One region of the Microbispora sp. NPDC049125 genome, then DNA from elsewhere that is predicted to be linked to it. Evidence: predicted binding sites of a transcription regulator. Region 1 holds the regulator's gene; each other region holds the start of a gene.
What was found. Region 1 encodes LexA, which represses DNA repair genes until DNA is damaged. Its sites were predicted from a motif close to TCGAACANNTGTTCGA; they were not measured.

Region 1 (10,164 bases):
GAGGCGTGCGGTCAGGGCATGCCGCGACCAACCACCGCGTGAGCGGTGGCGCTGGGGCGTGCGCCTGACCATCCGGCTCTCCGTCGGCGTGCTCCCAGCAGGGGAGGCACGTCTTGTCCAGACGTTTTCTCGGAGGGCTCACGACCGTCGCCGCGATCGCGGCCACGGCCCTCGTGGTCACCGGCTCGCCGGCGAGCGCGGCCGGCACCGGCACGGGTTACCTGCACACCAGCGGGAACAAGATCGTCGACAGTACCGGGGCGACCGTACGCCTCACCGGGATCAACTGGTTCGGCATGGAGACCGACAACAAGACCTTCCACGGTCTGTGGGCGAACAATCCCTGGCGTGCCCAACTCGACCTGATGGCGCGCCTGGGGTACAACACCATCCGGGTGCCGTGGTCGGACGACGCGGTGAAGCCCGGCGCGGTCGCCACCAGCGTCAACACCTACTCCAATCCCGATCTCGTCGGGCTGTCACCGATGCAGATCCTCGACAAGGTCGTCGACTACGCGGGCCAGAAGGGGATGCGGATCATCCTCGACCGGCACCGGCCGACCAGCGCCGGCCAGTCGGCCCTCTGGTACACCGCCGGGGTGTCCGAGGCCACCTGGATCGCCGACTGGAAGGCGATGGCCCAGCACTACGCGGGCAATCCCACGGTCATCGGCGCGGACCTGCACAACGAGCCGCACGCCGATGGCACCAACCCCCAGGCGACCGGTGCCTGCTGGGGCTGCGGCGACGTCAACCGTGACTGGCGGCTGGCCGCCGAGCGGGCCGGCAACGCGGTCCTGTCGGTCCAGCCGAACTGGCTGATCTTCGTGGAGGGCGTGAGCTGCCCGAGCGGCGGGCTGTCCAACGTCTGGGACAACGACACCAGCAACGACGAGGACTGCGGCTGGTGGGGCGGCAACCTGTCCAAGGCGAAGGACTACCCGGTCCGGCTCAACGTGGCCAACCGGCTCGTCTACTCGCCCCACGAGTACGCCACATCGGTTTACCACCAGGCCTGGTTCGACGACCCCTCCTACCCGGCGAACATGCCCGCCATCTGGGACAAGTACTTCGGGTACCTCTACAAGCAGAACATCGCCCCGATCATGATGGGCGAGTTCGGCACGACGCTGGCGAGCAACACCGACAGGATCTGGCTCACCGAGCTCATGAAGTACCTCGGGACCGGGGTCAACGGGATGTCGTTCACCTACTGGTCGTGGAATCCCAACTCGGGTGACACGGGCGGCATCCTGAAGGACGACTGGGCCACGGTCGATCAGGCCAAGCAGAGCATCCTGCAGCCGTACCTGATCCCGCCGACAGGTGGCAATCCGTCGCCGTCGCCGTCTGGATCGCCGTCGCCGTCACCGTCTCCGTCGGGGTCTCCCTCTCCCTCTCCCTCTCCCTCTCCCTCTCCGTCGCCGTCGCCGTCGCCGTCTCCCTCTCCGTCTCCCTCTCCGTCCCCGTCTCCGACCGGGAACCGGGGCTGCACCGCCACCTACAGGATCAACAGCTCCTACCAGGGTGGCTTCCAGGGCGAGGTGACGGTCAAGAACACCGGCACGGCGGCCACCACCGGCTGGACGGTCGGGTGGACGTTCGCCGACGGTCAGACCATCACCCAGCTCTGGAACGGCACGCTGTCCGCGAGCGGGGCGAACATCACGGTCAGGAACGTCAACTACAACGGCGCGCTCGCCCCGAACGCCACGACCATGTTCGGCTTCATGGGCACGCTGACCGGCGGCAACTCTGTGCCCTCGGTGACCTGCACGGCGACCTGAGCGGCGGACCTGAGGAGCGGCCTCAGCGGTCCGGCGGCCCGGCGGCAGGCCGCCGAAGTGCGGGCCTGCGACGTGCCGGCCCGTGCGATGCCGAGCGGTCAGGCGGCCGTGGGGCGTCGCTCCATCGCGGCGCCGATCCTGGTCAGGATCTCCTCCAGGATCGGCGCCGACGTGGCGAAGTTGAGCCGGACGCAGGTGTCCGCGCCCCCGTACATGGGCCCGGGGTTGAGCTTCACCCGTGCCTCCCGCAGGAGGAACCCGGCGGCGTCCGGGACTCCGACGTCCAGCCAGGCGAGATAGGTGGCCTCCGGGGTGCGGTGGCCGATCCGGGACGGCAGGCGCCCCGCCACCATCCGCCGGTTGCGGTCGAGGACCGTCAGCACCTCCTCCAGCCACGGGCCGCCGTCCCGCCACGCGGCGATCGTCGCCTCCACCCCGAGGACGCCCGGGGCGCCGTACACGTGGGGCGGCCGCCCGCCGAGGGCGTCCCTGACGGCCTTGGAGCCGAGGTGGGCCACCGCGCAGCGCAGACCGCCCATGTTGAACGCCTTGCTGGCCGAGGTGAGCGTGACCGTGCGCCCGGGCAGGATCGTGGCGAACGGGATGTGCCGCGCGTGCGCGTACGTCAGCTCGGCGTGGATCTCGTCGGCGATCACCAGGCTGCCGTGACGCTCCGCGTACCCGGCCACCGCCTCCAGCTCGGCCCGGGTGAAGCAGCGGCCGGACGGGTTGTGCGGGTTGACGAGGAGCACCACCGGGGCCGGCTCGGCGGGGAGCTGGAACGTGCCGTCGGCGGCGACCGGGATGGGCAGCAGACGCCGCCCCATGCCGGTGATCGTGGTGAGGAAGGGGTCGTAGGCGGGGACGTGCGTCGCCACGGCGTCGCCGGGGGAGGTCATGACGTCCAGCAGCACCTGGAGGGCCTGGTTGACGTCGGTGTACGGCCGGACGTGGCCGGGGTCGGCGTGCCAGCCGTACCTGGTCTCCATGCGCTCGGCGAAGGCCTCCGCGAGGGGAGGGCAGTTCGGGATGTCGAGCCAGGCGGGATAGCCGAGATCGGTCTTCAGGCGCCGCGTGACGGCGTCCACCACGGCGTCCGGCGTAGGGAAGTCCATGTCGGCGACCCACGCGGGGATCACGTCCGGAGCCGCGTGGGCCCACTTGATCCCGTCACGCGTCCGGGCGGCGTCAAGGGTGAGCGAGTCGAAATCCACCCGACTCACCCTATTGCGTCCGCAATGAGTAGCTTGGCGGCTCCGCGGCGGCGGCCGTACCGGTGGCCGCGGAGCATCGCCGCTACAGCTTGCGCAGGACGGCCGTGACCTTCCCCAGGACGGTGGCCTCGTCACCGGGGATCGGCTCGTAGTTCGGGTTGTGCGGCACCAGCCACACGTGCCCGTCCTTGCGCTTGAACGTCTTGACCGTGGCCTCGCCGTCGATCATGGCGGCGACGATGTCGCCGTTGTCGGCCACCGGCTGCTGCCGTACGACCACCCAGTCGCCGTCGGCGATGGCGGCCTCGATCATCGAGTCGCCGGTCACCTGGAGCAGGAACAGCGTGCCCTCGCCCACGAGCTGCTTGGGCAGGGCGAACACGTCCTCGATGCTCTGTTCGGCGAGGATCGGGCCGCCGGCGGCGATGCGGCCGACCAGCGGGACGTACGCCGCGGTGGGGCGGTTGAAGCCGCTGTCCTCCTCGGTGGCGTCCGGGTCGACCCACAGCACCGGCTCGCCCGGCAACCGGACCTCCAGAGCGCGCGGCCTGTGCGGGTCACGGCGGAGGTAGCCCTTGCGTTGCAGTGCGGTGAGCTGATGCGACACGCTGGAGGTGCTGGTCAGCTGGACCGCCTCCCCGATCTCCCGCATCGACGGCGGATAGCCGCGCTGCTGGACCGAGTCGCGGATCACTTCCAGGATCTTGCGCTGCCTCGGGGTGAGACCAAGCGAGTCGCGCCTGCGAACCGCGAGGTCGCCGACGGCCTCCGCCTGCTCACTTCGGTCACTCACGATGCCACCTCTCAATCCGTGTTCCTCAGGTCGCTCAGAGCGACCGTACCGCGATTAAAGATCATCATCAAACAATTGTTCGATTTCCACCGGAAATCGCAACCGCCTGTCATCCGCCCACATCGTACGTGAGTTCGATCGACATCGTGTTCGATTTCCCGATCTTCGTCAAGTGGTGTCGGCCCAGCTCAGAAATGCCGCCGAAAAGCGACAGAAAAGCGGAGAGGCGCGTTCGTGAGATCGCCGGCGCCCGATCGGCGCTCAAGTCCGTCGAGGGCGGAGCCGGTGAAGCGTCGTCGCCGAGGTGCGCCGATCCCGCGGCCGACCGGCGCATCGTGGTTTCAGCCGCCGCCCGAGGTGAACGCCGCGGCGTGGTCGCGGGCGAATTCGACGACGTCGCGCGGGGGGCGGCCGAGAAGGCCGGCGACCGTGCCGGTGGTGAAGTCTCCCCAGCCGGAGGCGTACGCCTGCGCGTACTCCTCAAGCATGTCGGCGATCCATCGTGGAGCGCCGTGGCCGAGCAGCGCCGTGCGCCTGGTGTCGTCGCCGACCGGCAGGTACGTGACCGGCCTGCCGAGGGCGAGGCCCAGTCGGCCGGCGACCTCGCCGAACGTCAGCGAGCGCGGGCCGGTGAGGGTGTACGTCGCGCCGTGGTGGCGATCCGGGCCGTCGAGGAGCACACGGGCGGCGCACTCGGCGATGTCGCGGGCGTCGATCATGCCGATCCGCGCCGAGGCCATGTTCAGCGAGAACGTGCCGGTGGCGGCGATGTCGCCCGCCTCGTTCAGCAGGTTCTGCATGAACCAGTGCGGACGCAGGATCGTCCAGCGCATGCCGCACACTTCGAGCTCCCGGTCCGACAGCGCGTGCAGCCTGCCGCTGCGGTTGGGCGCGTCGTGTGCCGCGCCGACGACGGACAGGCGCACGACGCGCTCCACGCCGGCCTGGCGTGCGGCCCACAGGGCGTTCATGGAGTTCTCCGGGGCGCGCGGGTCGTTCGGGGTGAGCAGCCACACGTCCCGCACACCCTCGAAGGCGGGAGGCAGGGACCGGGGGTCGCCGAGGTCGCCGACGAAGACCTCGGCGCCCTTTCCAGCCGGGCCGTCCGCCTTGGACTTGTCGCGGACGAGAGCGCGAAGGTCCACATCGGCCCCGCTCAGCGCGTCCATCAGCGCGGTGGACACGGTTCCGGTGGCTCCGGTGATCAGTACGGTGCGTGACACGCTCAATCTCCCGTGGTGGTGGGGATGCGGACCGGAATCGGGTCGCAGGTCTTGGCGGGCCTGCCCGCCGCCCGGTTGACGGTGACGCGTTCCATGGCCCACAGCGCGACGGTCCCCGCCGAGAAGGCGGCGCCGAGGACGCACACGCCGGCCCAGCCGCCGTGCACCCAGGCCACCGAAGTCAGCGCGGAGCCCACCGCGCCGCCGGCGAAGAAGGAGGTCATGAAGGCGGAGTTGATCCGGTTGCGGGCCTCGGGCCGGAGCGCGTAGAGGACGTTCTGGTTGCTGTTGAGCACCGCCTTGTGCGCCAGGTCCAGCACGATCACGCCGGCGAACAGCCAGACCAGCGAGTGCGCCCCGGCGGCGATCGCCGGCCACGACGCCACCAGCAGGACCGTTCCGGCGCCGGTCACGATCTGCACGCGCCCGCGGTCGGCCAGCCGCCCCGTCACCGTGCCGGTCAGCGCGCCGGCGGCGCCGACCAGGCCGAACAGGCCGATGGCCGACTCCGTCCAGCCGTACGGCGGCCGCACCAGCAGGAAGGTCAGCGCCGTCCACAGCACGTTGAACGAAGCCAGGCTCAGGGCGGCGATCCCCGCCCGCCACCGCAGCAGCGGCTCGTACCGGAACATCGCCACCGTCGAGCGCAGCAGGCCGGGGTAGGACAGGCGCCCGCCGTCGCCGCCGAGCCGGGGCAGGAAGACACGCAGCAGCACGGCCATCAGTGCCATCAGGCCGGCGTCGACCCAGTAGACGGTCCGCCATCCGCCCAGCTCGGACAGCGCTCCGGACGCGGTGCGCGCCAGCAACGCGCCGAACAACAGCCCGGTCATCACCGTGCCGACCACCCGGCCACGCTCGGCCGGCGCCGCCAGCGTCACCGCGAACGGCACCACCACTTGCGCTCCCACGGAGGTCAGCGCGGTCAGGGCCGTGCTGACCATGAGCACCGTGCCGTTGGGGGCGGTGGCCGACATCAGCAGAAACACCACGGTCGCCGCGTAGAGCGACACCGCCAGCCGCCGCCGCTCCACGAGGTCGCCGAGCGGCACCAGCAGGATCAGCCCCAGCGCGTACCCGCCCTGCGCGGCCGTCACCGTCAGGGCGGCCAGCGACGGGCCGAGCCTCAGCTCCCGGCCGATCAGGTCAAGCAACGGCTGGGTGAAGTAGTTGCCCGCGACCGCCAGCCCGGTCGCCACCGACATGAGCAGGAGCACCCCGCGCCGCATGCCGCGGGCCGGGTGAAGTGTCGTCGCTGTCATGCGTCCAGCCTCGGTGATGGACGATCAATGAGTCCAACGCATGTTTGTCATCCGAACGATCGTGCATCACGATTGATTCGTGGAGCTTCAGCAGATGCGCTATGTCGTCGCCGTCGCGGAGACGAGCAACTTCACCCGCGCGGCCGAGCAGTGCCTGGTCGTCCAGTCCGCGCTGAGCCATCAGATCGCCCGGCTGGAACGTGAGCTGGGGGCCAAGCTCTTCGAGCGCACCAGCCGCCGCGTCCGGCTGACCCCGGCCGGCGAGGCGTTTCTCCCCGCGGCCCGCCAGGCTCTCGACGCCGCGGAGCGGGCCCGCGCCGAGGTGGCCGCCACCGCCGGGGAGATCCGAGGCCGGCTCGCCGTCGGAGCCATCTCCACCGTCGCCGCGGTCGATCTCCCCGCCGTGCTCGAACAGTTCCACCTGCGCCATCGGGAGGTACGGATCAGCCTCCGGACGAGCCCCAGCGAGGAGCTGGTCGAACGGGTGCGGCAGGGCACCTTGGACGTCGCCTTCCTGGGGCTTCCACTGGGCGTGCGGCCTCAGGGCGTCCGCGGCCGCGAACTGGCGCGCGGTGACCTCGTCGCCGTGGTGGCGCTGGACCATCCGCTGGCGGGACGGGAACACGTGGACCTGCACCGGCTGGCGGAGGAGACCTTCGTCGACTTCCCGGCGGGCACGGCGGGCCGGGCCCACTCGGACGCGGCCTTCGCGGCGGCCGGAGTGCGGCGCGAGGTCGCCTTCGAGGTCACGACCGCCGACTTGCTGACCCGCCTGATCCGGCACGGCCTGGGGATCGGGATGCTCCCCGGCGCCTTCGTGTCCGGGCTCCCCGGTCTGCGCGTCCTGCGGCTTCGCGACGCCGCCGCCCGCATGGAGCACCTCATCTGGAGCCGCTTCCCTCCCTCCCCGGCCGCCGCGGCGTTCCTGTCCGTCCTCGGTGTCCCCGCGGCGGAGTCCTCGGGATCGCCGGATGACGAGCCGGGCCCCTGATCCACCGCATCTCACGGCGTCCATGCCGGGCAGGCGGCCGGGCCGTGTCACAATCGCTGGCCGGCGCTTCCCTTTCACGTCACTCCGGCCCCTTGGGCACCGCCCGTGCGGCGGCGCCGCGACACGCCGGGTGAGCAGCGACTTCCGGGGCCACCCCCCGTTCGACTTGCGTTCAAGGACGGGCACTCCTACGGTTGGACCACAACATCTAGTAGTCACATGGGTGTAAGTTCCCCACAGCTTGTGTTTACACGGTGTGCGTTCAGGGAGGCGATGGCATGCACTGTCCGTTCTGTCGTCATCCGGACACGCGTGTCGTGGACAGCCGGTCGACCGACGACGGAGGGGCGATCCGCCGCCGGCGCACCTGTCCCGCCTGCGGGCGCAGGTTCACCACGCAGGAGACCGTCCTGCTGATGGTGAGCAAGCGCAGCGGCGTCACCGAGCCGTTCTCGCGGGAGAAGGTCGTCGCCGGAGTGCGGCGCGCCTGCCAGGGGCGTCCGGTCGGCGAGGACTCCCTCGCGCAGCTCGGGCAGCGCGTGGAGGAGAGCATCCGGGGGACCGGGGCGGCGGAGATTCCCTCGCACGAGGTGGGGCTGGCCATCCTGGGCCCGCTCCGGGAGCTCGACGAGGTGGCGTACCTGCGCTTCGCGTCGGTTTACCGGGGGTTCGAGACATTGGCCGACTTCGAGGTGGAGATCGAGCAGCTGCGAGCGGCCCGCGCCGGGGCGACCGAGCAGCGGGCCGGACAGCCGGCCGAGCAGTGAAGCAGACAGCAGGGCGAGCAGGGCACCGCCGTCGCACGTGAGGGGCGGCGTGGTCATACAGAGCGTGGATCAAGGCGAAGGGGCTCCCACCGGGGGCCTGTGAGGGGGAAGTCATGACGGAGACCGTCAGCGGGACGGCGCCGGGCGCCGGAGGCCGGGGGGGCAGGCGCCCGCGCAAGGGCCTGAAGATGAAGCGGATCTTCACCACTCCGGGGGTCCACCCGTACGACGACGTCCGCTGGGAGCGGCGCGACGTCGTGATGACCAACTGGCGCGACGGCTCGGTGAACTTCGAGCAGCACGGCGTGGAGTTCCCCGAGTTCTGGTCGGTCAACGCGGCCAACATCGTGACGACCAAGTACTTCCGGGGCGCGGTCGGCACCCCTCAGCGTGAGTGGAGCCTCAAGCAGCTCGTCGACCGGGTCGTCGGCGTCTACACGACCACCGGCGTCGAGCACGGATACTTCGCCTCCGACGAGGACGCCGAGATCTTCGACCACGAGCTCAAGCACGCCCTGATCCACCAGATCTTCAGCTTCAACTCCCCGGTGTGGTTCAACGTCGGCACCCTGTCCCCCCAGCAGGTCTCCGCGTGTTTCATCCTCGCCGTCGACGACCAGATGGAGTCGATCCTCGACTGGTACAAGGAAGAGGGTGTGATCTTCAAGGGCGGCTCGGGCTCGGGGGTCAACCTCTCCCGCATCCGCTCGTCCAAGGAGCTGCTGTCCAGCGGTGGCACGGCCAGCGGCCCGGTGTCCTTCATGCGCGGCGCCGACGCGTCGGCGGGCACGATCAAGTCGGGCGGCGCGACCCGCAGGGCGGCGAAGATGGTCGTCCTGGACGTGGACCACCCCGACATCGAGGAGTTCATCGAGACGAAGGCGCGCGAGGAGGACAAGATCCGCGCGCTGCGCGACGCCGGGTTCGACATGGATCTCGGCGGCAAGGACATCGTGTCGGTGCAGTACCAGAACGCCAACAACTCGGTCCGCGTCTCCGACGAGTTCATGCGGACGGTCGAGGCGGGCGGCAGGTTCGGGCTGCGGGGCCGGCTGACCGGCGAGGTCATCGAGGAGGTCGACGCGCGGGAGCTGTTCCGCAAGATGGCCAAGGCCGCCTGGGAGTGCGCCGACCCCGGCCTGCAGTACGACGACACGATCAACAACTGGCACACCTGCCCGGAGACAGGGCGGATCACGGCCAGCAACCCGTGCTCGGAGTACCTCCACCTCGACAACTCCTCGTGCAACCTCGCCTCGATCAACCTGCTGAAGTTCCTGCGCGACGACGACACCTTCGACGTCGCGTCCTTCGTGAAGCTGACCGAGCTGATCATCACCGCGATGGACGTCTCCATCACGTTCGCCGACTTCCCGACCGAGAAGATCGCCGAGACGACCCGCGCGTACCGGCAGCTCGGCATCGGCTACGCCAACCTCGGCGCGCTGCTCATGGCGACCGGACACGCGTACGACTCCGACGGCGGCCGCGCGGTCGCCGGGGCGATCACCTCGCTGATGACCGCCGTGTCGTACCGCCGGTCGGCGGAGCTGGCCGGCATCGTCGGGCCGTACGACGGCTACCAGCGCAACGCCGAGCCGCACAAGCGGGTCATGCGCAAGCACGCGGCGGCCAACGACGACCTGCGCACCCTCGGCGAGACGGACAGGGCCCTGCACGCCGAGGCCACCCGGCAGTGGCAGGAGTGCCTGCGGCTCGGCGACAAGCACGGCTACCGCAACGCCCAGGCCTCCCTGCTCGCGCCCACCGGCACCATCGGCCTGATGATGGACTGCGACACCACCGGCATCGAGCCCGACCTGGCGCTGGTCAAGTTCAAGAAGCTGGTCGGCGGCGGCTCCATGCAGATCGTCAACCAGACGATCCCGCGGGCCCTGCGGCAGCTCGGCTACCAGGAGGAGCAGGTCGAGGCGATCGTCGAGTACATCGCCCAGCACGGGCACGTGGTCGACGCCCCCGGCCTGCGGCCCGAGCACTACGAGGTGTTCGACTGCGCGATGGGCGAGCGGGCCATCGCCCCGATGGGCCACGTCCGGATGATGGCGGCCACCCAGCCGTTCCTGTCCGGCGCGATCTCCAAGACGGTCAACCTGCCCGAGTCGGCCA
Region 2 (10,164 bases), on a different contig from region 1:
GGAGGACTACCTGCGCCTGCGCGACCGGGTGGCCGCCGAGGGCTGCGAGACGCCGATCATCCCGGGCATCATGCCGGTCACCCAGATGAGCACGATCGCCCGTTCGGAGCAGCTGTCGGGTGCGCCCTTCCCGCCGGACGTGGCGGCCCGTTTCGAGGCCGTCGCCGACGACCCGGTGGCCGTCCGCCGGCTGGGCATCGAGCACGCCGTGGAGATGTGCCGGGTCCTGCTCGACGAGGGCGCGCCCGGCATCCACTTCATCACCTTCAACAGGTCGAGCGCCACGCGCGAGGTGTTCCAGGCGCTCCACCCGGCCCCGGCCTCCCGCTCCTGACCCCGCCCCGCGGGGCCCGGTCCAGACGTCCTCAGGACGTCCTGAGGACGTCTTCCGGGCGAGGCGTGAGGGGCAGCCGCGTCCCGGCGATGATGTAGTTCTCATAGCCGCCGGGGAACACGAAAGCCGTCATCAGGTCGACGAAGCCCACGTCGCGGTAGAGGTGGCGGGCCGCGGTCGGGGCGTCGTGCGTCGACAGCACGGCGGTCCGCTCCGGGCGGCCCGCGCAGATCTCATGGATCATGCGGCGGCCGAGCCCCTTGCCCTGGTAGTCCGGGTGGACGTGGATCTCGGCGATCTCCAGCGCGTCGCCGAACCACTCCTCCGACACGCGGGGACCGGCCTGGTCCTGCAGGGCCCGGCGGACCACGTCGTGCCACCACTGCCCGGGGGTGCCGTGGAAGCCGTAGACGAACCCGACGATCTGCGGAGCCTCGGCGAGCAGGCAGACGAAGTCGGGGTACGTCGCGTGGTTGCGCATTATCGCCATCCGGCCCGTGAGCTGGTCCGACGGCGGCCGCATGGCCTGCGTGTAGATGTCGAGCACCGTGTCGAGGACCCCGGCGAACTCTTCCGGCCCCACGCGTCGCAGCTGGATCACTTTCCGGAGACTAGCAAAGCACCCTGAGGGCGCCTCGCCCCCGCCGCCGCCGGCTCTCAGGACGCCGGCGGGCCCTCGTCCGGTCCGCGCTCCACCTCGGCCGGCGTCCCACCGGTGATCCTCATGAGCTCGTCGAAGCTCGTGGGGAACACCGTGTGCGGGTGCCCGGCCGCGGCCCACACCACGTCGTACTTCCCGAGCCAGATGTCCACCAGCGTCCGGACCGGGGCCGGATGCCCGACGGGGGCCACCCCGCCGATCGGCTGGCCGGTGTGCTCGCGGACGAACTCGGGCGTGGCCCGCCGGACCTTGCCCGCGCCGACCAGGCTCGCGACCAGAGCCGTGTCCACGCGGTGGGCGCCGCTGGTCAGCACCAGCAGCGGGGCTCCGTCGGCGTCGAAGATGAGGCTGTTGGCGATCGCGCCGATCTCACAGCCGAGCTGGGCGGCCGCCGTCGCCGCCGTCGGGGCGGCGTCACCGAGCACGACGATCTCGCCCGTGGCCCCGAGTGAGCGCAGGGCCTCTTCCACGCGGACGGCGTTCGGATGCAACTTATCTGGCACGCGGCCACTCTAAAGGGATGACCAGGCAGTGGGTGGCGCATTACCGCCCCATGTCTCGCAAGTGGCTCGCAAGTCATCTGCGTTAGGGTCCATTGTTCCAAGAGTGAGTTGATTGAGAGGTTGGTCACGATGGGAGGTCGACGGCAGTTCGCCGCCGCCGCGCTGATCACGATGGGGGCGCTGACGTTCGCCACGGCCGGCGCCGCGGGCGCCGCGCAGGCCAGGACCCCGGTGAGCGCGATGACCCCGGTGAGCGCGATGACCGAGGTGACCGCGATCCCGCGCACCGCCTCGGCGTCCACGGCGTCTCCCGGGCCGTTCATCGCGCCGGGCAAGACGCTGAAGCTCGGCGCCAAGGGCGCCGCGGTGAAGACGCTGCAGGCCCGGCTGAAGGAGCTCGGCTACGTCCCCGGCAAGCTCGACGGCAAGTACGGCGGGGCGACCCTCACGGCGGTGTGGGCCTTCCAGAAGGTGCAGGGCATCAAGCCCACCAGCACGGTCGCGAGACGCACGTGGAGGGCGCTGGAGAGCCCGAAGGCGCCCAGGATCCTCGTGCCGAAGGGCAAGCAGGACCGCGTCGAGGTGAACCTGACCCTGCAGGTCATGGTGCTGTACAGGGGCGGCGTGCCCAAGCTGATCACGCACATCTCCAGCGGCAGCGGCATCCCGTACACCGAGCACGCCATGTGGAACGGCAAGCTGCAGACGTTCAGCGGCGACGCGCGCACGCCCACGGGGAACTTCAAGACGACCTGGCGGCGCAGCGGCTGGCACCGGTCCTATCTGGGGCAGCTGTACAACCCGATCTTTTTCTACAACGGGATCGCGTTCCACGGCGCGCTGTCGGTGCCGCTCTACCCGGCATCCCATGGCTGTGTCCGGCTGCCCATGCACGTGGCGGAGATCCTGCCCGGCATGCTCGGCACCGGGGTGCCCGTCCACGTCCGCGGGAGGTTCATCCGCTGACCTCCCGACGCCGGCTGAGGGCCGGCTGACACACGTGGCGCAGGCCCGGCCTGACCGGCCGGGGAGGGCCCCGAGCGAGATCGTCGCCCGGGGCCTTCGGCGTTTCCGGCGCCCTTACGCCCCGTCCTATCGAACCCTTGTTCGTTGACAGTCTTGACAATGAGCATGATCGAATCTATGTTCGATGCTAGTGGGCGCGGGACTCGCGGCCTGCGCCCACTCCGTTGGACCCGTGCCTTCGTCGTCGGCGGAGACGAGTGCGGCACGGCCCGCGGCGTGGGCCGGACGGGGAGAGGGGAAGCTCCTCGTCCGGTCGCCCACGGGAGCCCGAGCAAGTGATGGGCGATCCCACCCGATACATGGGATCGCTCACCCGGCGGAATTGTCGGTGCGGTCTGCGACTGTGATGTCACCGGCGAGGCTCGCCGGGTGCCACGACTCAAGGAGGCGGGCATGACGGAACAGAGCGGTGAGCAGCGAAACGGGCCCCGGCTCTCGCAGACCGTCCTGGCGCATCTCGCGGACGCCAGGGCGTGCCTGGCGGACGCCACCATGGGGCCGACCCCCGCGGACCGGTACGTGTCGGCGCACCTGGCGGCGCTGCGGGCGGCCGCCGGGATCCTCGCCGCGCGTCCCCGGCCCATGGACGGCCGGAGGCGCCGGCTGCGCAGCGCGTGGGAGCTGCTGCCCGAGGCCGAGCCGAAACTCGCGGACTGGGCGGCCTACTTCGCGGTGAGCGCCACCAAGCGCGCCGCGGCGGAGGCCGGCATGGTCCGCGCCGTGACCCCGACGGACGCGGAGGAGCTCATCGTGGAGGCCGACAAGTTCGTGGGAGAGGTCGAGTCGATCCTCGGTGTGCCCGGCAAGCCTACCCTGCCCATGGCCGGCTGACGACACCGGGCCGCCCTCCGGCCCGGCGTCCTCCGGCCCGGCGCCCGTCGAGCCGGGGCGGGCGACGGGCGGTCCACGGCTCGACCGTGCCTGCCCGCGGGTGCGGCTCGCTCCTCGGGGCGCGGCCGGGCGGCTCACCGGGCAGCTCACCGGGCGGCGTCAGATGGGGTCCCGCTCCAGGGGGCAGCTCATGCAGCGCGGCCCGCCGCGGCCCCGGCCGAGCTCACTGCCGCGGATCGTGATGACCTCGATCCCGTTCCTGCGCAGGTAGTTGTTGGTCGTGGTGTTGCGCTCGTAGGCCACCACCACCCCCGGCTCCAGCGCCAGCACGTTGCAGCCGTCGTCCCACTGCTCGCGCTCGGCCGCGTGGACGTCCTGGGTCGGGGTCAGGACCTTGATGTCGTCCAGCCCCAGCGCCTCCGCGATGGCCTTGTGCATGTCCTCCGGCGGATGGTCGGTGACCTTGAGCTCCTTGTCGTTGTCGCCCGGCTCGATGGTGTACGACGGGAGCATGCCGAGCCCGGCGTACTTGGTGAAGACCCCGATGTCCACGTTGGTCATCACGGTGTCGAGGTGCATGAAGGCCCGGGCCTTGGGCATGTCCAGCGCCACGATCTTCGTCGCCGAGCCGGCCCTGAACAGGTTCGTCGCGAGCATCTCGACCGCCTGCGGCTGGGTGCGCTCGCTCATCCCGACGAGCACCGCCCCGCGCCCGATCACCAGGACGTCGCCGCCCTCGATGGTCGCCGGAGCCATCCGCACCCCGCGGTACCAGACGTTGAAGCCGCCGTCGCCCGGCCTGTCGTATCCGGGGGCGAACAAGGGATGCCAGCGGTAGACCGCCTCGTAGTTCACCGTCTCCCGCCTGCGCGCCTTCTTGCGCATGGCGTTGATGGACACCCCGTCGTACACCCAGCAGGAGGTGTCGCGCGAGTACAGGTGGTTGGGCAGCGGAGGGAGGACGAAGTCGTCCATGCCGAGCGTGTGGAAGGCGACGGACCGGGGGTCGCAGCCCAGCTCCATGATCTCGCGCTTGGTGATGCCCCCCGTCAGGAACGGGGCGAGCACCGAGCCGTCGAGCGTGTCGAGGGTGTTGCGGACGGCGTCGGCGGTGAGCGGGCCGAGCCAGTGCTCGTCCACGCTGCCGTCGAGGATGTGCTTGCGCCCGTCGGGAACGGCGACGGTCTCCTCGAGGAGGTCCCCGAGGAGGTGGACGCGCACGCCCCGGGCGGCGAGCACCTCGCGCCACTCCTCGTGCTCCTCCAGGGCGCGGTGGACCCACAGCACGTCGTCGAAGAGCAGGTCGTCCTTGTTGCTCGGGGTGAGCCGCTTCAGCGCCAGCTCGGGGATGTGCACGAGGACCTGGTGGAGCCTGCCCACCTCTGACCCCACATAGAACGTCATCTCCTGCATATCCCCCTGCCGCAGGAATCAGTCATGTCCCCGCTGTGACGTTCATCGCGAGCCGGCGGGCGCCTCGCCGGCCGCCGGGGCAAGGGGGTGCGGGCCTGCGGGTGCGGGCCGGGAGGCGCGGGCGAGGGCCCGGAAGCTCAGAAGGACTCCACGGCGCGGCGGGCCTCCGCGTCGAGCACGCCCCAGCTGATGAACTCCTCGGTCAGCTCGACCGGCGACTTGTCGTAGATGACCGCCAGCGAGCGCAGGTCCTCCTGGCGGATGGACAGCACCTTGCCGTTGTAGTCGCCGCGCTGGCTCTGGATCGTCGCCGCGTAGCGGGCCAGCGGGCCGGCCTTGTCCTTGGGCAGCTGGGAGAGCCGTTCGAGGTCGATGACGAGCTTCGGAGCGGGAGCGAGCGGGCTGGGCGCGGCGCCGCCGGGAAGGAGCTCCGACACCGGCACGCCGTAGAAGTCGGCGAGCTCGGCGAGCTTCTGCACGGTCACCGCTCGGTCGCCACGCTCGTAGGACCCCACCACCACGGCCTTCCACCGGCCGCGGGACTTCTCCTCGACCCCGTGCAGGGACAGCCCCTGCTGGGTCCGGATCGCGCGCAGGCGTGCGCCTAGCGACTTGGCGTAGTCAGACGGCATTGTGTGGCCCCCGGCTTTCTATGTCTCTTCTCACTTGATTGTGCGTCCTTGTCCTAAGCGTTCCGAACACCGGGGTTGATGCCCTGCCAGGCACCTTCGGTGACCGTTGCGTCGGGTTTTACCCAGGAAGGTCGCGAGTTGTGGTTACGGACAGTGACGGTAAAGCCGTCACACCCAAAGGTCAAGCTGATTCGAAAAAAGAGCGCCAAACAGTGCTCTGCCCGAAATCACCGACACCGGGGACGTTCCCGGCCGGTCACCTCCACGGCCCTCCTGTGCAGCCGCCCCCGGCCGCATCTCCGCTGGCGGGAGGGGGTGCCGGGCGGTGCTGGTAGGCTGTGGCGACCGGACACCCTTTTAAGACCCGTCCAGTGAGGCGGGAAAGGTGGTGACTTTTTCATGTCCGATGCCCGAAATCCGGCGCGTGCCGTGCTGGAGGGGCCCGACATCCACCGGGCGCTGACCCGCATCGCGCACGAGATCCTCGAACGCACCAAGGGCGCGCAGAGCGTCGTCCTCCTCGGCATCCCGACGCGCGGGGCCACGCTGGCCCGCCGGATCGCCGAGCGCATCGCGCAGTTCGAAGGGGTCGAGGTCCCCGTCGGGGCCATCGACATCACGATGTACCGCGACGACCTCCGCCTGCGGCCCGCCCGCCCGCTCGGCCGCACGGAGCTGCCCGCGGACGGCGTCGACGGCCGGACCGTCGTCCTCGTCGACGACGTGCTCTTCTCGGGCCGCACCGTCCGGGCCGCCCTCGACGCCCTCAACGACGTCGGCCGGCCCCGGGCCGTCCAGCTCGCCACGCTCGTCGACCGCGGGCACCGCGAGCTGCCCATCCGCGCCGACTACGTGGGGAAGAACCTGCCGACCTCCAAGAGCGAGACGGTCAAGGTCTACCTGGAGGAGACGGACGGCCGCGACGCCGTCGTGCTCATCAAGGAGGAGCCCCGATGAAGCCGCACCTGCTCTCCGCGGGGGACCTCACCCGCGACGACGCGCTGCTCGTCCTCGACACCGCCGAGGAGCTGGCGAGGGTCTCCGAGCGCTCGATCAAGAAGCTGCCGACGCTGCGCGGGCGCACGGTGGTCAACCTCTTCTACGAGGACTCCACGCGTACGCGGATCTCGTTCGAGGCCGCGGCCAAGCGGCTGTCGGCGGACGTCATCAACTTCTCGGCCAAGGGGTCGAGCGTGTCGAAGGGCGAGTCGCTCAAGGACACCGCGCTCACCCTTGAGGCCATGGGCGCCGACGCCGTGGTCATCAGGCACGGCGCCTCAGGGGCGCCGCACCGGCTGGCGAACTGGGTCCGGGGCAGCGTGGTCAACGCGGGCGACGGCACCCACGAGCACCCCACCCAGGCCCTGCTCGACGCGTTCAGCATCCGCAGGCGGCTCGGCAGGCTGGAAGGCCTCAAGATCGCGATCGTCGGCGACGTGCTGCACAGCCGGGTCGCCCGATCCAACGTCCTGCTGCTGCGCACACTGGGCGCGGAGGTCACGCTGGTCGCGCCGCCGACCCTGCTGCCGGTGGCGGTCGAGACGTGGCCGTGCCAGGTCTCCTACGACCTCGACTCCGTGCTGCCGAAGTCCGACGTGGTGATGATGCTCCGGGTCCAGCTGGAGCGGATGAACGCCTCGTACTTCCCGTCCGCCCGGGAGTACAGCCGGCGCTACGGTCTCGACCGCGACCGCTTCTCCCGGCTGCACGACGACGCGATCGTCATGCACCCCGGCCCGATGAACCGCGGCATGGAGATCTCGGCGGAGGTCGCGGACTCGCCGCGCTCGACCATCGTGGAGCAGGTCGGCAACGGCGTGACCGTCCGCATGGCCGTCCTCTATCTGCTGCTGGGCGGGTCTGAGCCCGCGATCGGAGGCGCCGAGTGAGCGCCGTACGGAACCTGTCCGGGGGAGAACTGTGACGACCATCCTGATCAAGGGCGCCCGCGTCCTGGGCGGCGAGCCGCGCGACATCCTGGTCCGCGACGGCCTGGTCGCCGAGACCGGCGCCCTCGCGGGCACGGCGGCGGACCTGACCGTCGAGGCCGGCGGCCTGATCGCCCTGCCCGGCCTGGTGGACCTGCACACCCACCTGCGCGAGCCCGGCAGGGAGGACGCCGAGACCGTCGAGACCGGCACCCAGGCGGCGGCGCGGGGCGGGTACACCGCCGTCCACGCCATGGCCAACACCTCGCCGGTCGCCGACACGGCCGGCGTGGTGGAGCAGGTCTGGCGGCTCGGCCAGGAGCACGGCCACTGCGACGTCCAGCCGGTCGGCGCGGTGACCAGCGGCCTGGAGGGCAGGCAGCTCGCCGAGCTCGGCGCGATGGCCGATTCGGCCGCCCGCGTCCGCGTCTTCTCCGACGACGGCAAGTGCGTCTCCGACGCCGTGCTGATGCGCCGGGCGCTGGAGTACGTCAAGGCGTTCGGCGGGGTCGTCGCCCAGCACGCGCAGGAGCCCCGGCTGACCGAGGGCGCCCAGCTCAACGAGGGGGAGGTCTCCGGCAGGCTCGGCCTGACCGGCTGGCCCGCGGTCGCCGAGGAGGCGATCATCGCCCGCGACTGCCTGCTGGCCGCGCACGTCGGCTCGCGGCTGCACGTCTGCCACGTCTCGACCGCCGGCTCGGTGGAGATCATCCGCTGGGCCAAGTCGAAGGGCTGGGACGTGACCGCCGAGGTCACCCCGCACCACCTGCTGCTCACCGACTCGTGCGCCGAGCGCTCGCCGCTCGGGCCGTACAACCCCATCTACAAGGTGAACCCGCCGCTGCGGACCGCCGAGGACGTCCGCGTGCTTCGCGAGGCGCTGGCGGACGGCACGATCGACTGCGTCGCCACCGACCACGCCCCCCACCCGGTGGAGGACAAGGAGACCGAGTGGGGCGCGGCGGCCATGGGCATGATCGGGCTGGAGACGGCCCTGCAGGTGGTCCAGGAGGCCATGGTCGACACCGGCCTGCTCGACTGGGCGGGCGTGGCCGACCGCATGTCGGCCAGGCCGGCGCGGATCGGCCGCCTGCCCGGCCACGGCCACCCCGTCGAGGCCGGCGCCCCCGCCAACATCACGCTCTACGACCCGTCTGCGCGGCTGCCCGTCGACCCCTCGGGGATGGCGTCCAAGAGCCGCAACACCCCGTACGAGGGCATGACGCTGCCCGGCCGCGTCGTCGCCACGTTCCTGCGCGGACGCCCCACGGTTCTGGAAGGAAAGCTCGTATGACAGCGCTGCTCGTGCTCGAGGACGGCCGCGTCTTCGAGGGGACGGCCTACGGCGCCGAGGGGGAGACCTTCGGCGAGATGGTCTTCAACACCGGCATGACCGGCTACCAGGAGACGCTCACCGACCCCTCCTACCATCGCCAGATCGTCGCGATGACCGCCCCCCACATCGGCAACACCGGCGTCAACGACGAGGATCCCGAGTCCGGCAGGGTATGGGTCTCCGGCTACGTGGTGCGCGAGCCGGCCAGGATCCCGTCCAACTGGCGGTCCACCCGGACGCTCGACGACTACCTGCGCGACCAGGGCGTGGTGGGCATCGCCATGCGCGGCACCCGTGCCCTCACCCGGCACCTGCGCGAGCGCGGCGCCATGCGCGCGGGCGTCTTCTCCGGCGACGCCGCCGGCCCCGTGGACGAGCTGGTCGAGCGCGTGCTGCGCTCACCCGGCATGGAGGGCGCCGACCTGGCGAGACAGGTGAGCACCGCCGAGCCGTACGTCGTGGAGGCGGTGGGCCGCAAACGCTTCACCGTGGCCGCGGTCGACCTGGGCATCAAGTCGATGACCCCGCGGCGGATGGCCGAGCGGGGCTGCGAGGTGCACGTCCTGCCGGCCGGCGCGACGGCGGAGGACATCCTCGCCACCGGACCCGACGGTGTGTTCTTCTCCAACGGCCCCGGCGACCCGGCCACCGCGGACTACGCCGTCGACGCCATGCGCGGGGTGCTGGCCGAGGGGCGGCCGGTCTTCGGCATCTGCTTCGGCAACCAGATCCTCGGCCGCGCGCTCGGCCTCGGCACGTACAAGCTGCGGTACGGCCACCGCGGGGTGAACCAGCCGGTGCAGGACCGCAGGAGCGGCAAGGTCGAGATCTCGGCCCACAACCACGGTTTCGCCGTGGACGCGCCGCTCGACGGGCCGTTCGAGACGCCGTACGGCAGGGCCGAGGTGAGCCATGTCAACCTCAACGACGACTGCGTCGAGGGGCTGCGGCTGCTCGACCGGCCCGCGTTCAGCGTCCAGTACCACCCGGAGGCGGCCGCCGGCCCGCACGACGCCGCGTACCTGTTCGACGAGTTCTGCGACCTGATGGAAGGGGAGAAGGGTGCCTAAGCGCACGGACATCAGGTCCGTCATGGTGATCGGCTCGGGCCCGATCGTGATCGGGCAGGCCTGCGAGTTCGACTACTCCGGCACCCAGGCCTGCCGCGTCCTGCGGAGCGAGGGCTTCCGGGTGGTGTTGGTCAACAGCAACCCGGCCACGATCATGACGGACCCCGAGTTCGCCGACGCCACGTACGTCGAGCCGATCACCCCGGACATCATCGAGAAGATCATCGACAAGGAGCGGCCCGACGCGCTGCTGCCGACGCTGGGCGGCCAGACGGCGCTCAACGCGGCCGTGGCGCTGCACGAGGCCGGCGTCCTGGAGCGGTACGGCGTCGAGCTGATCGGCGCCAACTTCGACGCCATCCAGGCGGGGGAGAACCGCGAGAGGTTCAAGGAGATCGTCGGCAAGGTGGCGGCGGAGCGCGGCCTGAAC
Region 3 (10,164 bases), on a different contig from region 1:
TCCTCCTGTCCGGCCCGCTCCCCGTTCGCATTCTGCGGGCCGCGCAGTTCCACGAGTTCGTCGGCCAGCTCCTGGACTGGCAGCAGGGAGACGTCGCCTACATGCCGGCCCTGCCCTCCCAGCTCGTGGCCTGCCGTACCGTGGCCGAGGAACTGGCCGGCCTGGCCACCGCTCCCGGCATTCCCGGACCGCCGATCCCCGAGATCGCCGGCCCGCGCAAGGAGATCCTCGCGGAGGCGGCCGCACTCCTCGGCGCCCGCCGAGGCGTCAAGGTCGTCGGCGTCGACGGCTCCGGCATGCCCGACGCCGAGATCGCCGCCAAGGGCGCCTTCCTGCCCAGCCCGCACGCCAAGCTTGCGGGCCCGACCTTCCAGGAGTGGCTCGACACCCAACCCTGACCTTGCCTTGTTCTCGGAACTCCACGGCCGGGAGTCCCGGGAACAAGGGCTTCCTTCGAACCTCGTCCTCAGGAGCTCATCGGGGACCCAGCGGGTCCCACCCGGAGCCCGGCCAGGTCAGGCGGCCGGGGCCGAAATCCGGTAGAGGACATGGCGGCGCAGGGGGCTGTCCTCGTCCAGCGCCGGATGATCGAAGTCGTCCTGGGGGTCCCTGGTCATCCCGATGCGGCGCATGACGGCCTGAGAGCGGACGTTGGTCACGCTGGTGAACGAGACGATCTCCGCGAGACCGAGCTCGCCGAATCCGTACGCCAGAGCGGCTCGCGCCGCCTCGGTGGCGTAGCCGTGCCCCCAGGCCGGCCGCGCGAGACGCCAGCCGATCTCCACACATGGCGTGAAGTGGGCTGTGAAGCGAGGGACGTTCAGTCCGGTGAAACCGATGAAGGCGCCGCCGGCCTCCACCGCCCACAGACCGAAGCCGCGTTCGGCGAACGCCGCCTCGATGCGCCCGGCGAGGGCGTCGCTCTCCGCTCGCGACAGCGTGGACGGGAAGTGCTCCATCACCGCCGGGTCTGCGTTCAGCGCGGCGAACGGCTGCCTGTCACCGTGCCTCCAGCGCCGCAGCACCAGCCGCTCCGTGGCGATCTCCGTCACCGCCGCTCCTCCCCCGCTCCCCCGGCCGTACGGCCGGCACCGGCGATTATCACCGAACGCCGCGACGGTCGCCACGGCCTTTCCGGGCGGGCGGAACTCGGGGCGGCCCGGCGGACGCCGGCGGCGGGATCGGCGATGACGCGAACATCACCCGGGGGGATGGAGCGGCAGGCGCCCGGAGTCGGATAGAGTCTCAAGTGGCCGATGTGGTCTGTGTCCCCCGGGCCGCAATCACCGCCTTCACGGAATACCGTTCGGCTGGAACCGTGTTGTGCATCTCGCCGAGGAGGCGACCGCCACATCGGCCTTCAGCGGGAAACGCCCCGCGAGACCCAGCGTCTCGCGGGGCGTTCGCGTCTGAGCCGCCGCCCTCTTGGCCGCCCGCACGCGGTGTGGCGATGGGCAGGAAGTACAACAACCGCTCCGGCGGGTTGCACGGTGCGGACACTGCGCCCCGCCGCCGCGCGGCCTAGGGTGGAGCGCATCACTTCGTGAAGGAGGGTCTGTGCTGTACCGCGTCGCCAAGACCATCAGCGGCCCCGTGATGCGCGCCCTCTGGCGGCCCCGGGTGGAGGGGCGTGAGCATGTCCCGCCTCTCGGCCCGGCGATCCTGGCCTCCAACCACCTTTCCGTGGTCGACTCCTACATCCTTCCGGCGGTGCTCACCCGGCCCATGCGGTTCGTGGCCAAGAACGAGTACTTCACCGGCAACCGGCTCATCGCCTCGTGGGTGCGGGCCATGGGGAGCATGCCCATCGACCGGGAGAACGTCTCGGCGGCGCAGGCCATGCTGGACAGCGCGGTCGAGGTGCTCAAGGCAGGCGAGCTGTTCGGCATCTACCCCGAGGGCACGCGCTCCCCCGACGGGCGCCTGTACCGGGGGAAGATCGGGGTCGCCTGGCTCACGCTGACCACCGGCGCCCCGGTCGTGCCGATCGCGATGCTGGGCACGGAGAAGGTGCTGCCGCCCGGGGCGTCGGTGCCGCGGATTCACCGCATCGGCGTGCGGATCGGTGCGCCGATGACGTTCACCGGCGACCCCGCCAGGGCCGCCGACCGCAGGATGGTCACCGACCAGGTGATGGAGGCCATCCGGGAGCTCTCCGGTCAGGAGTACGTCCCCAGGTACGCGGCGAGCGTGAAGGACTCCGCCTGATCCACAGGTGACACCGGCACTCTGTGAACGCGGCCCGCCCGCGCTAGGCTCGGCCCGACCGGAGAACGGTCGAATCGGACGACGTGGGGCGAGTCGCGACACAGGGGGTTACGCGTGCCACGAGGACGAACTTTGGCGATCACAACCGCCGCCGCCGTCGTGGTGGCGGGGGCCGCGGCCGGGGGCGCCTACTACGTGCTGCACACCCGGGGGACGCCGCAGGAGACGGCCCAGCGCTTCACCGCGGCCTGGGCCCGCGGCGACCTGGCGGGGATGAAGGCGGAGCTCGCCGCACCCGCCCCCGGCTTCGACGCGGCGTACGCCGAGCTCACCAGGAATCTCGGCGCGACCAAGGTGGCGGTGTCCGGCGTCCGGGTGAGCGCGCCCAAGGACGACCACGCCACCGCGTCGTACACGGCCACGGCGACGCTGAAGAACGTCGGCGACTGGACCTACCAGGGCGGGCTGCGCCTCATGGTGAAGGACCACTACTGGAAGGTGGACTGGTCTCCGGCCGCCGTCCACCCGGCTCTCGACGGCACCGGCCATCTGGCGCTCAAGACCACCTGGCCCGACCGCGCGGCCATCACCGACGCCGGAGGCGACCGCATCGACGGCGGCGACGCGGGCGGCTCGGTCCAGCAGCTCGTGGGCTACCTCGACAAGGCGACCGCCAAGGACGTCAAGACGCTCGGCGCCGCCTACCGGACCGGCGACGCCGTCGGCCGGGGCGGCCTGCAGGAGACGTTCCAGAAGCAGCTCGCCGGCACCCCCACGACGCAGATCGAGGTCGTCAAGGGGTCGGAGCACAAGAGCCTGCACACCATCGAGGGCTCACCGGGCAAGGAGCTGCGCACCACGCTCGACCTGCGTGTGCAGCACGCGGCCGCCGACGCCGTACGTGACCTCGACAAGCCCGCCTCCCTGGTGGCCGTACGGCCCTCGTCGGGGGAGATACTCGCCGTCGTCAACAACAAGGGCGGCTTCAACCGGGCGCTCGACGGACGTTATCCGCCCGGCTCGACGTTCAAGACCATCACGGCCGCCGGGCTGCTCGCCGAGGGCCTGACCCCCTCCTCGTCGGTCACCTGCCCCGAGAAGGCCAGCGTGGGCGGCCTCGACATCCGCAACTCCGACCACGAGTCGTTCGGGTCCCTGTCGTTCCTCGACTCCTACGCCCACTCCTGCAACACCACGTTCGCCCCGCTGGCCGCCAGCAAGCTCGGCGCGCAGAAGCTGTACGACCTGGCCACCGACTTCGGGTTCAACCGCCCGCTCAACATCGGCGTGCCCGCGACCAAGGGCAGCATGCCCAAGGCGACCAGCGACGCCGAGCTGGCGGCCGAGGCGTTCGGACAGGCCAGGATCACCTCCAGCCCGCTGGTGATGGCCACCGTGGCCGCCGCCGTGGCCGACGGGACCTGGCGTCCGCCGACGCTGGTGCCGTCCCTGAAGCAGAAGGCCGCCGCCAAGGAGCTGCCTGACGGGATCGCCTCGAAGCTGCGCTCGATGATGCACGCCGTGGTGACCAAGGGCACGGCGCACGCGGCGGGGCTGCCCTCCGGCACCGCGGGCAAGACGGGGACCGCCGAGTTCGGCACCGGCCCGAAGCTCGACTCGCACGCCTGGTTCATCGGCTTCCGTGGCGATCTGGCGTTCGCCGTGGTCGTCGAGGGCGGCGGGATGGGCGGGGAGGTCGCCGCCCCGGTGGCCGCCCGCTTCCTCAAGGCGCTCTGACTCAAGGACACCCTCGGCTCAAGGGCACGCTCGCTCAGGGCTCTGTCGTTCAAGCCCGCGCCGACGTCCGGGGCGGGCCTCGCATGACGGGGGCCCGCCGGAGGGTGTCCGGCGGGCCGTGCGAGGGACGGAAACGCCCGGCGAATCAGCGTCGGCCTCGTCCGCCGACGGCGCGGCGCGCCGTCAGTGGTGTCCGCCGGGGCGTGTGTGCGTGGCCGGCTGCCGGCCGTGATCCGCCTCGTCGGCGGTGGCGGGCGTCACGACCGCCATGTTGGTGCTGCTGTCCGCCCTGTGCTTGTGGAAGCCCCGGTGCCAGTGGTTGACGACGTCCCGGGTCTGGTGAGTCGCCTGGTTCCGGACCTTGCTGTCCTCGTCCACGTCCTCGTCATCGTTCCGGTCCACGTCGTCCTCGACCTTGGGGACGACCTTCTTCTTCACCTTCACGACGGCGGGCAGGCAGATGTCGTCCGGGCCGATGTTCACGGCGAGCGCCGGTGAGGTGCTGGCCGCCACGCCGAGGGAGCCGAGATAGCTGGCTGTGATCCGGTTCACCCCCTGCGGGAGGTTCACGAAGGTCACCACGGCCTGCCCGGCCGAGTTGAGCGGGACCGTCGCCAGCAGTGAACGGCCGTCTCTGAAGGCGACCGAGCCGGTGGGCACCGTTCCCGGCGCGGTCACCGTCGCGGTGAAGACGGTCTCCCGCCGCAGCCCCGAGGCGCATGACGGGTTCGTCGTCGCGACGGTCACCCCCGTCGCGCTCAGGGTCGTTCCCGAGCGTCCGGCGGGCGGAACCGTGCAGACGGTGCGGGTGATCGTGTCGGTGTCCAGGGTGACCGCGCCGTTGCGGGCCAGCGTCCGGCCGTTCACGGTCACGCCGGTGGTCACGGTGATCGAGGCCAGCGCGAGGATGTTGCCCGCGAACGACGATCCCGTCCCCAGCGTGGCCGAGCTGCCGACCTGCCAGAAGACGTTGCACGGCTGGGCGCCGTTGATGAAGACCACGTTGCTGGCCGACGCGGTGACCAGCGTGCTGGCCGTCTGGAAGATGAAGACGGCGTTGGGATCCCCCTGGCCGTCCAGGGTGAGGGTGCCGGTGATCTGGAAGTCCCCCGGGAGCGAGTCGTACACGCCCGGTGCCAGGGTCATGCCGCCGAGCTCCGCCGTCGGGAAGGTGACATCGGATGCGCGTCCCGCGGCGTCGAGGTAGGCGGCGGTCAGGTCCGCCTGGGCGGTCGCGGCGGTCCCGTCGGCGGTGTGGATGGTGCCGTCCGTCACGACACCGGGCGGAAAGCCGGTCACGGCGGAGCCGGGGCTCACCCCGAGATCCCCGGTGACGACGGTGCCACCGGTGTTGGTGACCGTCGATCCGGCCAGAACCGCGAAGGTGCCGGCGCTGCCGAGATCCACCGGCATCGGTGACACGGCATATGCGGCGTGCGCCGACAGCATGGCGGACCCCACGGCCACCGAGGAGACGAGGACCGCGGACAGCAGGGAACGTATTGCGTTTCTCGCGAGACGTGGGCGGCAGGCGCCTTTCATAAAGCCATCCCCCTGATTTGATATGCATGGCAATGACGCTTCCCTAATGGTGCGTCACAGTTTCTTCACCTTACTCAGGGAGTCGGGCGCCATTGTTTTCCGACATGCGCATGGCCCCATCATCCGATGCAAGGGAATTTCCACCCCATTTAGCGCGGCGGGCCACATATGTCCTGGCTGTCAGGCGCCGTGTGATCGCCTCGCACGAACAGCTGTGCAGTGGCGCCAGCCGTTTTCAGATTCCCGTCGCCCCCGGCAATCCTTCAGATTCCCGCGCTTCCACTCCTGACGCGAGGCGGCCCGCCTCGCGAAAACCAGCGCCATAGCATTTCCCGACATAAGGGCGTAGACTGGCTATATCCGGAAAGCCATGACACCCCCGCCTTGAGGTTGCCAGCGCCGGCTGCCGAAGGTGGATTTCGTGAAAATGCTCCAGCGCTTCAAGAACGAGCCCGCCGGCACTCCGGGATCGGCCGAGCACGCCGGGACGTCCGCCTCCCCAGGCGTGCCCGCCGAGGTGACGCCCGCCCCGGCCGCCGGACACGATTCCCCCACGGCCGCCGGACCCGTCCCTGTCACCCGTGTCAGCGTCGCGTGGGCAGGCGTGTGGGCCGCCGCGGTCGTGGCCGTCGCATTCATCGTTTTCATGCTGCAGAACACCGCCGGCGCCCAGGTGTCCTTCCTGGGCCTGCACGGCACGCTGCCGCTGGCCGTCGCGCTGCTGATCGCCATGGTCGCGGGAGTCCTGCTGACTCTGGTCGTGGGCACCGCGCGCATCACGCAACTACGCCGTCTGGCTCGTCCGCGCCGCCGATAGAAACAGGCAGGGACGATCCCGGCGCCCGCGACCGGCAGGGCCCGCGGGCCGAGGGCCGCCAGACCACGCCGAGATCTCTCAGAAGGCGTCCAGGACGGCGAAGGCCCCGACGACCCGCCGGAAAGAGATCACATCGAGAAGGCGGCCGCGTCGTTCCGCAGGGCCATGACCAGCAGGGTCGCGATCAATGTGGCCATCAGCAGCCAGCTCACCGCGATGATCACGGTGGAACGGTTCGGCATGCGCCGGTTGGCCGGTTGCGCCGCGCGCCGGGCGTGCCGTCCACGGTCCACGCGATGGTTGAAAGACTCCAGCCGGGCCGCGAGCTTGGGGTCCTCGTCCGTGAGGTGCCGCTCGATCATCGCAAGCATTCGCTCTTCGTCCTGCGACCAGGCCATGGCGCAACTCTCCAGAACGCACTGTGTGTGCCGACGTTCTGCCCATCCATAAAGATCGTTAGCCGTTTCGAGAGGCGCGATTTACCAAGACGCACGAGTTGCGATCTAGTTCGAACTCGTGTTCCAATCAGGTCATGCGCTGGGACAACTTGCGCCTGGCCGAAACGCCCGGTGGCGATCAGGCCGTGCCCCTGTTCGCGCGTGGCGCCGTCACGCGGACCTTCGACACGCCTGAGTTCCGGGGCATCACGTTCTACGAGATCCACGCCCGCTCCATCGTCAACCGCGTGCCGGGCGCGAGCCGGGTTCCCTTCGAATGGACGATCAACCCGTACCGGGGATGCAGCCACGCCTGCGTCTACTGCTTCGCCCGCAGGACGCACGAATACCTGGACCTGGACTCCGGGCGGGACTTCGACTCCAAGATCGTCGTCAAGGTCAACGCCGCCGAGCTGGTGCGCAAGGAGCTGGCCGCGCCGAAATGGTCCCGGCAGCCCGTCGCGATGGGCACCAACGTCGACTGCTACCAGCGGGCCGAGGGCCGCTACCGGCTGATGCCCGGCATCCTCGCCGCCCTCCGCGACGCCGCGAACCCCTTCTCCATCCTCACCAAGGGCTCGCTGATCCTGCGGGACGTCGACCTGCTCGCCGAGGCCGCCGACGTCACCGACGTGAACACCGCGGTGTCCGTCGGGTTCGCCGACGACGACGTGTGGCGATCGGTCGAGCCGGGCACGCCCGCCCCGCGCAAGCGGCTGGAGGTCTGCGCCACGCTCAACGCGCACGGCATCCCCTGCGGGGTGCTGATGGCGCCGATCCTCCCCTACCTGACCGACGCGCCCAGCGCCCTGGAGGCGACGGTGCGGCGGATCGCGGAGACGGGGGCCACCCACGTCACCCCGATCGTCCTCCACCTGCGGCCGGGGGCACGGGAGTGGTTCCTGGCCTGGCTGGCACGTGAGCACCCCCGGCTCGTGCCTCGCTACCAGGAGTTGTACGGCCGCGGCGCGTACGCGCCCAAGGCGTACCAGGAGCGGATCGCGCGTGAGGTCGGCGCGCTGGCGAGCCGGTACGGCGTCGGCCGCGCGGCCCCGCGAGACGCCCGCCGTGCCGCGGCGCGTGGAGGCGTCCGCCCAGGCGCCTGGACCGACACCGGCCTCGCGGCCGGGCCCGCGCCCCGGCCGCAGGACCGAACCGGCCCCCCGCCGCAGGACGGGGCCGGCCCCCGGCCCGGCGGTCCCCGGGAGAGCGCCGGAGGCTCCTCGCGAGAGCGCGGCCGGAAGCCCCCGGAGCCGGAGCAGCTCACCCTCCTGTGACCGGGCCGCTACGATCACCCGCCGTGGAGCAGTTCGTCCGGGCGCATACCCGGCTGGTCGCGGTGCCGTACGTCCCGGAGATCCGCCTGCACCTGGCCGCGCCGGGCGCGGCCCTCACCCGCGCGCCCACACCGGGCGAGCCCGAGCGGGCCGAGGAGCGGGACGGCCCGCTGTACGAGATCTGGGAGCGGACCGGCCGGCTGCCCTTCTGGGCATACGCGTGGCCGGGCGGCCAGGCCCTCGCCCGCCACCTGCTCGACAATCCCGGATTGGTCCGCGGCAGGACCGTGCTGGACGTGGCCACCGGGTCCGGCCTGGTCGCCGTCGCGGCGGCCCTGGCGGGAGCGGCCACCGTCGTCGCCAACGACATCGACCCCCACGCGCTCGCCGCCGCCGGTCTCAACGCCCGCGCCAACGGCGTCGAGATCGGCCTGACCCAGGGGGACCTCCTGGACGGCGCGCCCTCCGAGGACGTGGTGCTCGCGGGGGACGTCTACTACGAGAAGCCGCTCGCCACCCGGATGACGCCCTTCCTCGCCCGAGCCCCGGGCGTGGTGCTCGTCGGCGCGCCGGAACGGTCCTGCTCCTACCTGCCCGCCGAAGTGTTCGAGCAGGTCGCCGTGCACGACGTGCCCGCCTCGCTGGAGACCAGCCCGACGAAGCGCACGACGATATGGCGATATGTGACGTTAATGTGACCTATAAAGGCACAACATCTGCGAGTGCGATCACGTCCCAGGAAAGGGGGATCATCACCTACACGAACGGGGCGTGACTGTGGCATTTCCAGACCGTGCGGTAGCGAGACTGCGCCGGGTCGTGGCGAGGGCGATAGTGAGGGCGCTGGAGGCCAGGAACCGGCAGCGTGCCCGGTCGGCTCCGCCGCCCGACGGCCGGGAGGTGCGCATCCTCCTGTTGCATGCCAACGGCATGGGGGGCACCATCCGCACGGTGTTCAACCTCGCCGGCCATCTGGCCCGCACGCACGACGTGGAGATCGTCAGCGTGGTGCGCGAGGCCGAGGAGCCCTTCTTCCCGGTTCCCGCCGGTGTGCGCATCCGCTACCTCGATGAGCGGCTGCCGAGGCGCAAGGGGCTGCTGTCCCGCTTCCCGAGCAGGCTGGTGCCCGCCGACGAGGCCGCCTACCACTGGTTCACCCTGCGGACCGATCTCAAACTGGTGCGCTACATCCGCTCCCGCCGTCGCGGCATCTTGATCGGCACCCGCCCCGGTCTGAACCTCGTCGCCGCCCGCTTCGCCCCGCCGGAGATCGTCACGATCGCGCAGGAGCACGGGAACCTGTCCTCGCACGAGCCGCTCGTCCGCCGCCAGATCATGCGCCGGTACGGCAAGCTCGACGCACTGGTCACTCTCACCCAGGCCGATCTGATGGCGTACGAACGCGCCTACCAGCGAGCCGGGCGGAGCGGAGGGAGCGGACCCCGCACCCGGGCGCAGATCCCCAACGCCGTGACAAGGCTGGAGGGCGGCCTCTCCCCCCTCACCGCCAAGACGGTCGTCACCGTGGGCCGGCTGACGCACGTCAAGGGATACGACCTGCTCATCCGGGCCTGGGCCCACGTACACGCCCGGCACCCCGACTGGACCCTGCGCATCTTCGGCCGGGGCCCCCGCCAGGAAAAGCTCCAGGCGTCGATCGACAAGCGGGGACTGACCGGGCGGGTGCTTCTGGAGGGCCCGGCCGCCGACGTCGGGACCCAGCTCGCCGCCGCGTCCGTCTTCGTGCTCAGCTCCCGCCGTGAAGGGATGCCGATGGTCCTCCTGGAGGCGATGAGCAAGGGGTTGCCGGTGGTCAGCTACGACTGCCCCACGGGCCCGGCCGATCTGATCACCGACGGCCACGACGGGCTCCTGGTGAAACCGGAGAAGATCCACGCCATGGCCGACGCCATCTGCCTGCTCATCGAGGACGAGGACCTGCGCCGCAAGCTCGGCGCCCAGGCCCTGGAGACCGCCGCCGGCTACGACATCGACGTCATCGGCGCCAGGTGGGAGGAGCTGATCTCCGGGCTCGTGCAGGACCGTCGTGCCGCGCCGGACGGCGGCGCGAGCGGCTGATCCGAGGCGATCGAGGCGGCCTGCTCGGACTCATACGGCAGGCCGCCGGCGACGGCCCGCACCTCCG

Region 2: the regulator LexA is predicted to act here: its motif matches at 2,634-2,649, upstream of AB0B72_RS05355 (SAV_6107 family HEPN domain-containing protein).
Region 3: the regulator LexA is predicted to act here: its motif matches at 6,813-6,828, upstream of AB0B72_RS06560 (Rv2578c family radical SAM protein).

Annotation. Positions count from the first base shown of each region.
Region 1 covers NZ_JBEZDW010000011.1:44,998-55,161, forward strand. The annotation lists gene AB0B72_RS15340 (cellulase family glycosylhydrolase) at 114-1,787, shown strand; gene AB0B72_RS15345 (MalY/PatB family protein) at 1,886-3,001, opposite strand; gene lexA (transcriptional repressor LexA) at 3,084-3,797, opposite strand; gene AB0B72_RS15355 (SDR family oxidoreductase) at 4,136-5,017, opposite strand; gene AB0B72_RS15360 (MFS transporter) at 5,020-6,279, opposite strand; gene AB0B72_RS15365 (LysR substrate-binding domain-containing protein) at 6,359-7,270, shown strand; gene nrdR (transcriptional regulator NrdR) at 7,549-8,037, shown strand; gene AB0B72_RS15375 (vitamin B12-dependent ribonucleotide reductase) at 8,151-10,164, shown strand, end outside.
Region 2 covers NZ_JBEZDW010000003.1:240,113-250,276, forward strand. The annotation lists gene metF (methylenetetrahydrofolate reductase [NAD(P)H]) at 1-334, shown strand, start outside; gene AB0B72_RS05340 (GNAT family N-acetyltransferase) at 366-935, opposite strand; gene AB0B72_RS05345 (YbaK/EbsC family protein) at 992-1,498, opposite strand; gene AB0B72_RS05350 (L,D-transpeptidase family protein) at 1,628-2,464, shown strand; gene AB0B72_RS05355 (SAV_6107 family HEPN domain-containing protein) at 2,918-3,355, shown strand; gene AB0B72_RS05360 (arginine deiminase) at 3,515-4,759, opposite strand; gene AB0B72_RS05365 (transcriptional regulator) at 4,906-5,400, opposite strand; gene pyrR (bifunctional pyr operon transcriptional regulator/uracil phosphoribosyltransferase PyrR) at 5,800-6,357, shown strand; gene AB0B72_RS05375 (aspartate carbamoyltransferase catalytic subunit) at 6,354-7,289, shown strand; gene AB0B72_RS05380 (dihydroorotase) at 7,321-8,622, shown strand; gene carA (glutamine-hydrolyzing carbamoyl-phosphate synthase small subunit) at 8,619-9,734, shown strand; gene carB (carbamoyl-phosphate synthase large subunit) at 9,727-10,164, shown strand, end outside.
Region 3 covers NZ_JBEZDW010000004.1:152,858-163,021, reverse strand. The annotation lists gene AB0B72_RS06595 (SDR family oxidoreductase) at 1-398, shown strand, start outside; gene AB0B72_RS06590 (GNAT family N-acetyltransferase) at 516-1,052, opposite strand; gene AB0B72_RS06585 (lysophospholipid acyltransferase family protein) at 1,558-2,208, shown strand; gene AB0B72_RS06580 (penicillin-binding transpeptidase domain-containing protein) at 2,341-3,945, shown strand; gene AB0B72_RS06575 (ice-binding family protein) at 4,129-5,358, opposite strand; gene AB0B72_RS06570 (lipopolysaccharide assembly LapA domain-containing protein) at 5,915-6,304, shown strand; gene AB0B72_RS06565 (DUF3040 domain-containing protein) at 6,433-6,702, opposite strand; gene AB0B72_RS06560 (Rv2578c family radical SAM protein) at 6,837-8,018, shown strand; gene AB0B72_RS06555 (methyltransferase) at 8,042-8,716, shown strand; gene AB0B72_RS06550 (glycosyltransferase family 4 protein) at 8,838-10,097, shown strand.